One region of the Streptomyces sp. NPDC051018 genome, then DNA from elsewhere that is predicted to be linked to it. Evidence: riboswitches for the same ligand, from Rfam matches in the RefSeq annotation. Region 1 holds a riboswitch; the other holds the start of a gene.

Region 1 (3,416 bases):
CCCTCAACCCCTTGGAGTCCGTGGGCCTGCTGGAGCGGATCAGAGGAGCACGATGAGCGACACCGAACCAGTCTGGTTCAAGTCCCTTTACAGCGGCACCGCCGGCGACAATTGCGTCGAGGTCGCCACCATAGAAGGGGCTGTTCTTGTCCGGGACTCGAAGGACCTGGCGCGCCCACACGTCACCGTCAACCCCCAAGGGTGGGCGCAGTTCATCGAGTACGCCGCACAACACTGAAGCCGTACGCCTGCACAACGTCAGCCGACCCCGGCCCGAACCAACGGAACGGGCCGGACCGGCGGGCGAGGAGGGCACCACCCGGCCTCTGACATATGGGGGACATCTAGGGGACCCGGAGGCTGGTCAGAGGTTCGATCCGGCGCGATGCTCTGGGGCAGCATCCGAACCAGGGGGGACCCCATGAAGGCCATCGTCCATGACTTGTACGGCTCCGCGGACGGCTTAGAGCTGCGCGACATCGACCGCCCCGTTCCCCGGGACAGCGAAGTGCTGGTCCAGGTGCGCGCCGCCGGGGTGGATCCGAGCATCCTGCACCTCATGACGGGCAAGCCCTATATGGCCCGCCTCGCCTTCGGGTTCCGCAAGCCCAAGAACCCCGTTCGCGGCTGGGACCTCGCCGGGGTGGTCGAGACGGTCGGTGCGAAGGTGACGGGCTTCAAGCCGGGTGACGAGGTCTTCGGCAGCGGCGACGGATCGCTGGCCGAGTACGCCTGCGCCAGGGCCGACAAGCTCGCGCCCAAGCCCGGCAACCTCACCTTCGAGCAGGCCGCGGCTCTCCCCGTCTCCGGGGTCACCGCCCACCAGGGCCTCAGCGGCAGGGCGCGCCCGAGGCCGGGGCAGAAAGTACTGGTCATCGGCGCCTCCGGCGGCATCGGGACCTACGCCGTCCAGCTCGCCGCCTCGTACGGAGCCGAGGTCACCGCCGTCTGCGGCCCCGGCAAGGCCGACTTCGTCCGGACCCTGGGCGCCACCGACGTCCTCGACTACACCACCCAGGAGATCACCGACGGCGGGCACCGGTTCGACGTCATCCTCGACACCGCCGGCAACCGCCCGCTGTCCCTGCTGCGCCGCGCACTCGCCCCCAAGGGCGTCCTGGTCATGGCCGGAGGCGAAGGCGGCGGCGACTGGGTGGGCGGCCTGGGCCGCCAGCTCCACGGCTACGCGCTCTCGCCGTTCCTGGGCCAGACGCTGAGCTCCCTGATCGCGCTGGTGCGCCACAAGGACCTGATGATCCTCAAGAAGCTCGCCGAGGACGGCACGATCGCACCGGTCGTCGACCGCGCCTACCCGCTGACCGAAGCCGTCGCCGCGATCAAGCACCTGGAGACGGGCCATCCCCGGGGCAAGATCGTCGTGACCGTATGAGCCGTGCCCGTATGAACCGGGCGATCGCGGCCAGGGCCGGGGCACGGAGGACGCCGTACGCGGGGCACGATGAGAGGCCCTACCCCTTCTGGGAACTATGGAGCCCCTCACACCCAATGGATGAAATGTCCCATTTGGCTGCTTTCTCGCCAATAAACCTAAACGCCCTTCGCTATGGCGTCTTTTGAATAACGACTCCATAAGTGACAAGCGTCACCCGGAGACCCGAAACGATCAATTCACTCCCCGGCCATCCCATCGCCATGAAAAGCGAGTTGGGCCCCTCCGCCGGATCATGGAAATCCGGCACCCGAAAGCCAGACCCGGAAATGGGTTTCGAAAAGGAAACCGCGCCTTGTCTCCCTCGCCCGGTCTCGTCTACGGTCATCGTCGACTCGGGACGGAACGCCTCATCCTGCCGCCGTCCCGCACAGAGCCGACCGACTACTCACTCACGGCAGGAGCGGGGGAACCAGGTAAGTCGCCGGTACCGCAAGGGACCGGCTAGGGGTGAATCCGCGCCTTCGGGTGCGGTAGGGCATCTCCAGCCCGAATCCGACAGCTCACCTCGCAGGCGACGGAGAGGAACTCAATATGTCTGCCCAGGTAAAGCTGTCCCGTTTCGGAACCCGCTCGCTCACCAGGGGTCTTGTCGCGCTCGGCGCGGCCGGCGCCGTGCTGGCGCTCCCGCTGGCCGGTGCCGCCACGGCCCACGCCGCCCCCGCCGCCACGACGGCGACCCAGGCCACGACGTACCCCGACAACCTCGACGGCTGGATCAGGGAAGCGCTGTCCGTCATGGCCGATCACGGAATTCCCGGCAGCTATGAGGGAATTCACCGGAACATCATGCGCGAGTCCTCCGGAAACCCGCTGGCGATCAACAACTGGGACTCCAACGCCGTGGCCGGAACGCCGTCCAAGGGCCTTCTCCAGGTGATTGACCCGACCTTCCGGGCCTACCACGTTCCGGGTACGTCCACCGACAGCTACGACCCGGTCGCCAATATCGCCGCAGCCTGCAACTACGCGGCCGACCGGTACGGATCGATCGACAATGTCTTCGGGCCGTACTGACACTGCCTGAACTCCATACGCGAGAACGCCCCCGGGATCCCGGGGGCGTTCTCGCGTATGGAGGCCGATATGCCCCCGCACCCTGCGACAGCAGACGGAAGACAGGACGGAGGAGGAGACCGGGAGCGGAAGGACCCGCGAACCCGGCGGGGTCGGGCGTCCACAGGATCGGGGTAACTGCCGCCAACGAGAGGCGTGTTGACAATGTCAACACGCCTCTCTACGTTGTGGGCCGGTTCTTTCCTGCTTCCGTTGAGCAGCCGTGCGGGGCTTGTTCCGGGGGCATGTCATGCGACACAGGGGGGTGTGAGTCATGGGTGAAGCCACGGCGGACGGGCGGGGTGCTCCCGGGCTCGGGGGAGGCGTTGCGCGAGCTGTACGCGGATCTGCGCCGGGAGGCCGTACGGGGGGTTGTCTCCGAACTCACCTTCCGGGCACGGGCCCAGGCCATCGGGTTGGGGGAAGCCGAACAGATACGGCTGCGGGCCGAGCTCGCTCACCGGCACTCCGGCCGTCCTGCTCACCCGGTCCCGGCTGCTGTGCCAGTCCCTCGCGCCCCTGGTACGGGCGCTGGGCACCGAGGACGCGGGGGTGACGGTGGCGACGGCGCACTCCTGGCTCGCCCGCTGGTACGGGGAGGTCGCCCCGAGAACCGACGACGGCTGGTACGACTGGCCGGCGTTCTACGAACGGGCGGCCCTTCGCGAGGCGCCCGGCGCGCTGAGTCTGGTCGTGGACGAGGGCCAGGATCTGCCGCCCGCCTTCTACCGGCTGTGCCGGCTGCTCGGGGCGGAGGTGACCGTGTTCGCCGACGAGTGCCAGCGGCTCACCGACACCCGGTCGACCCTGGGGGAGATCGAACGGGGTCTCGGCGCCTGCGCCCGGCACGGCCTCGGCGGAAACCACCGCAACACCCGTCAGATCGCCGAGCTGGCCGCCCGCTTCCACA
Region 2 (3,416 bases), on a different contig from region 1:
GTCGTTGGACTTCAGATAGTCCGCCTCGATCGCCTCCCGCTCCACACCGACCGCGAGCAGCGACACGGCGATGGACAGCCCCGCGCGGTCCTTGCCCGCGGCGCAGTGCATCAGCGCGGGCACACTGTCCTCGGCCAGCGCGTGCAGAATCCTGCTGTGCTCGCCGGTGCGCTGGGTGATCATCACGCGGTACGACTCGGACATCCGGTCGGCCGCCTTCCCGTCCGCCAGGATCGTCCGCAGCTGGTCGAGGTCACCCTCGCGGACCATCGTCCAGAACTCCGCGCCGTCGGCCGGATCGCTGAGCGGCAGATTCAGGTTCCGTACGCCCGGCAGTGCCACGTCCGGGCCCTCCAGCCGCATATCGGCGGCATTGCGGAAGTCGAAGATCGTGTGCAGCCCCAGCCCGGAGAGGAAGGACGCGTCACTCGCCGTCGCGTCGGCGAGATGACCGCTGCGGAAGAGCCGCCCGTGCCGCACCGTCCTGCCGTCCACGGTCGGGAGCCCGCCGACATCGCGGAAATTGCGTACCCCGGTCAGTTCCGGCTCGGTCGACGGGACCTGCGGCAGCTGCTGCGTCACAAAGGCTCCTGAGGGTCACTGCCGTCGGCGCCGGTCGCCGACTGTGGCGTGTTCTCGACGATACGACATGGGTTCTTCGGGCAATTACTTTGTCCTTCCTGGTGGGAGCGTGCCCGGTGCCTTGATCCATGTCCGATGCTGAGTGATTATGTTGAATTGTATTGATTTCTGGGCTGTGGGGGCGGTGGTGCTCGGTCGGGGGTCGGGTCCGGGGGTCGCGGCCGGGCTCGTGGCGGCCCTCTCTATCGGTCACAGGGCGGCCGTGCCGTTGCCGGCGGGTCGTGGGCCGGAGGGTGGGTCGTGGCGGGCCCCTGGGGTGTGAGCCCGCGGTGGCGATGGGTGTCCCGCTCCGGGGCCGGACATCGCCCCGGGGTGGTCGGGGGTTCGCTGCTTTCCGAAGTGCGTGTTCCCGTGGTGAAGTTCGGATGGCGAACTGGAGGAGGAGTTCTCCTGGTGGGGGAATGGGCCGTTCTGGCCGACGCCTCTGCCGCAGGTGAATGCCCTTCAGGCGCCGCGTCATGGGAGCCGGATGGGCTGGCGCGGAAAAAATTTAGCGGCCATTCGGAGCGGAGTCGCGACCGGAATCGCCGGAGGCGCCTCCGGCGTGATCAGGATTCGTGGGTGTGCCTCAGGGAGGGGTGCTCATGACGTCCGGCTGAACGGCAGGCGACTTGTTGCCGACGGTATCGCCCGAAAAGTGACGGGAAGTTGAACGGCCGGGCGTGGCCGCCATGGCCTATAGGGGCTTCTGGTCATCATGTCCGAATTGAACCCTTAGGTATAACGTGCCCTGTCTGTAGGGGAGATGGTTCCGCTCGTGAGCAGGATCATATTCGTGACGGTGTGTGGCCGGATCGGGAAAGAGGAATTCGGCCGCCCAAGGGGAGTTGGCGGAGCCGGGTAGACAGAGGGTGACCGGGTATTCCGCGCCGGAAAGATCCGTGTCACGGATCGGGAAAAGGCTCGGCTTGTTCCCTTCGGCGCGGCCGGTCTACGGTCACGGCAGTTCGGACGGAACGCCTAATCCTGCCGCCGTCCGGAATTCCCACCCACCCACGCGTGGCAGGAGCGGGGGACCCAGGTAGTACGCCGATCCCGGAGTTCCGGACGGCTTGGGGTGAAGTCGCGCTGCCGCGCGGCCGGGCATCTCCAGCCCTAACCCGACAGCTCACCCCGCAGGCGCCGGAGAGGAATGCGTCATGCCCAAAAAGGGTAAGCACCGCCGAATTACGTCCAGCCCCCTCACCCGTGGCTTCGTCGCCGCCGGTACCGGTGGCGCGGCCATCGCCCTTCCGCTGATGGGTGCGAGCGGCGCCCAGGCGGCGGAGCAGTCGGCCCCCGCGACCGTCGCCGCCGTCCCCGCCGCCCCGGTGGCCCAGCAGTCCGCCGCCGCTCCCGTGACCTACCGCGTGGTGGCGGGCGACTATCTGTCCAAGATCGCCGCGGACCACAACCTCAGCGGCGGCTGGCAGAAGCTCTACGCCGACAATCGCGAGGCCGTCGGTGAGAACCCCTCGCTGATCCACCCCGGCCTGGAGCTGACCCTCGGCGCCAAGGCCAAGGCCAAGAGCGACGCCCCGGCGAAGTCCGAGACCCGCTCGGAGCCCCGCGCCTCGCGTGACGACGCCCGTGAGAGCGCCCCGGCCCCGGCCGCCCCGAAGGAGACCGCCTCCAACACGTCCGCGTCGGCCGGCTCGGTCGAGGCCACCGACGACGACGCCGCGCAGAGCACCCCCGAGCCGAGCGCTCCCCAGGCCGGCGGCGGCTACACCACCCCGGTCGCGTCCGCCAACGTCAGCACCCCGTACCGCGCCTCGGGCTCCATGTGGTCCAGCGGCTACCACACCGGTGTCGACTTCACCGCCTCCACCGGTACCAGCATCCGGTCCATCGGCCCCGGCACCGTCGTCTCCGCCGGCTGGAGCGGCTCGTACGGCAACGAGGTCGTCATCAAGCACGCCGACGGCAACTACTCCCAGTACGCCCACCTCTCCTCGCTCTCCGTCTCCGCGGGCCAGAGCGTGAGCGGTGGACAGCAGATCGGGCTCGCCGGCTCCACCGGCAACTCCACCGGCCCGCACCTGCACTTCGAGGTCCGCACCGGCCCCGGCTACGGCTCCGACATCGACCCGGTGGCCTATCTGCGCCAGCACGGCGTCTCTCTCTGACGTTCGTACCAACGCCCGCAACCCCTCGTGCCGCCCGGCGGTGGCACGGGGGGTTGCGGCGTGCTCCCGCTTCGGTGATCCGGTCCGGCGGGTGGGCCGAGCGGGATCACCACACCGTCAGGCCCCCGGGCCGGGCGGCGGGGACGCGTTCCAGTACGCCGCCCGCGAAGACGTCGTACAGCGGGAGCGCCTCCAGATGCACATAACCGATGTGGCAGTCGCAGACGGCGAGCGGGCAGGCGCGCGGGCGCAGCGCGGTCCGGTACGAGCCGTCGTACAGATTGCCCAGTTCGGCGGGGACGAAGTGGCAGCGGCGCACGGTGCCGTCGCCGTCCACCGAGACGACCGACTCGCCCGTCCGGCAGGGGAGACCGGCCGAGCGGTGCGGATGGCGGCTGTACGGGAACAGGGGATCGAGCGCGGTCCACTCCGCGGCTTCCGGGTCCGTGTACCGGTGGCCTTCCGCGGCGTTCACCCAGAGGTAGACCTGAGAGGGAAGTCCGGCGCGGAGCCGGCGGGCGTGCTCCAGATGCTCGGGCAGCCCGACCACACCGACACTGAAGCGGATGCCCAGCCCGGTCAGCTCACGGCACTTGCCGAGGAACCTCTCGTACGGGGTCTGCCCGGGGTGGTAGGTGCACCAGAGCGCGAGCGTCCCGGGATCGG

Evidence for each region. Region 1 has a riboswitch for cyclic di-AMP ahead of ACIBCM_RS22345 (transglycosylase SLT domain-containing protein). Riboswitches for the same ligand answer to the same signal wherever they lie in the genome.
Region 2: another riboswitch for cyclic di-AMP. It lies ahead of ACIBCM_RS04375 (peptidoglycan DD-metalloendopeptidase family protein); the one in region 1 lies ahead of ACIBCM_RS22345 (transglycosylase SLT domain-containing protein).

What each region holds. Positions count from the first base shown of each region.
Region 1 is NZ_JBITFN010000013.1:15,037-18,452, reverse strand. Features, by position in the region: gene ACIBCM_RS22360 (Scr1 family TA system antitoxin-like transcriptional regulator) at 1-56, shown strand, start outside; gene ACIBCM_RS22355 (DUF397 domain-containing protein) at 53-238, shown strand; gene ACIBCM_RS22350 (NAD(P)-dependent alcohol dehydrogenase) at 422-1,390, shown strand; cyclic di-AMP (ydaO/yuaA leader) riboswitch at 1,822-1,980, shown strand; gene ACIBCM_RS22345 (transglycosylase SLT domain-containing protein) at 1,985-2,467, shown strand; gene ACIBCM_RS22340 (DNA helicase) at 2,879-3,416, shown strand, end outside.
Region 2 is NZ_JBITFN010000002.1:117,907-121,322, forward strand. Features, by position in the region: gene ACIBCM_RS04370 (tyrosine-protein phosphatase) at 1-582, opposite strand, end outside; cyclic di-AMP (ydaO/yuaA leader) riboswitch at 1,623-1,777, shown strand; gene ACIBCM_RS04375 (peptidoglycan DD-metalloendopeptidase family protein) at 1,782-2,750, shown strand; gene ACIBCM_RS04380 (STM4011 family radical SAM protein) at 2,857-3,416, opposite strand, start outside.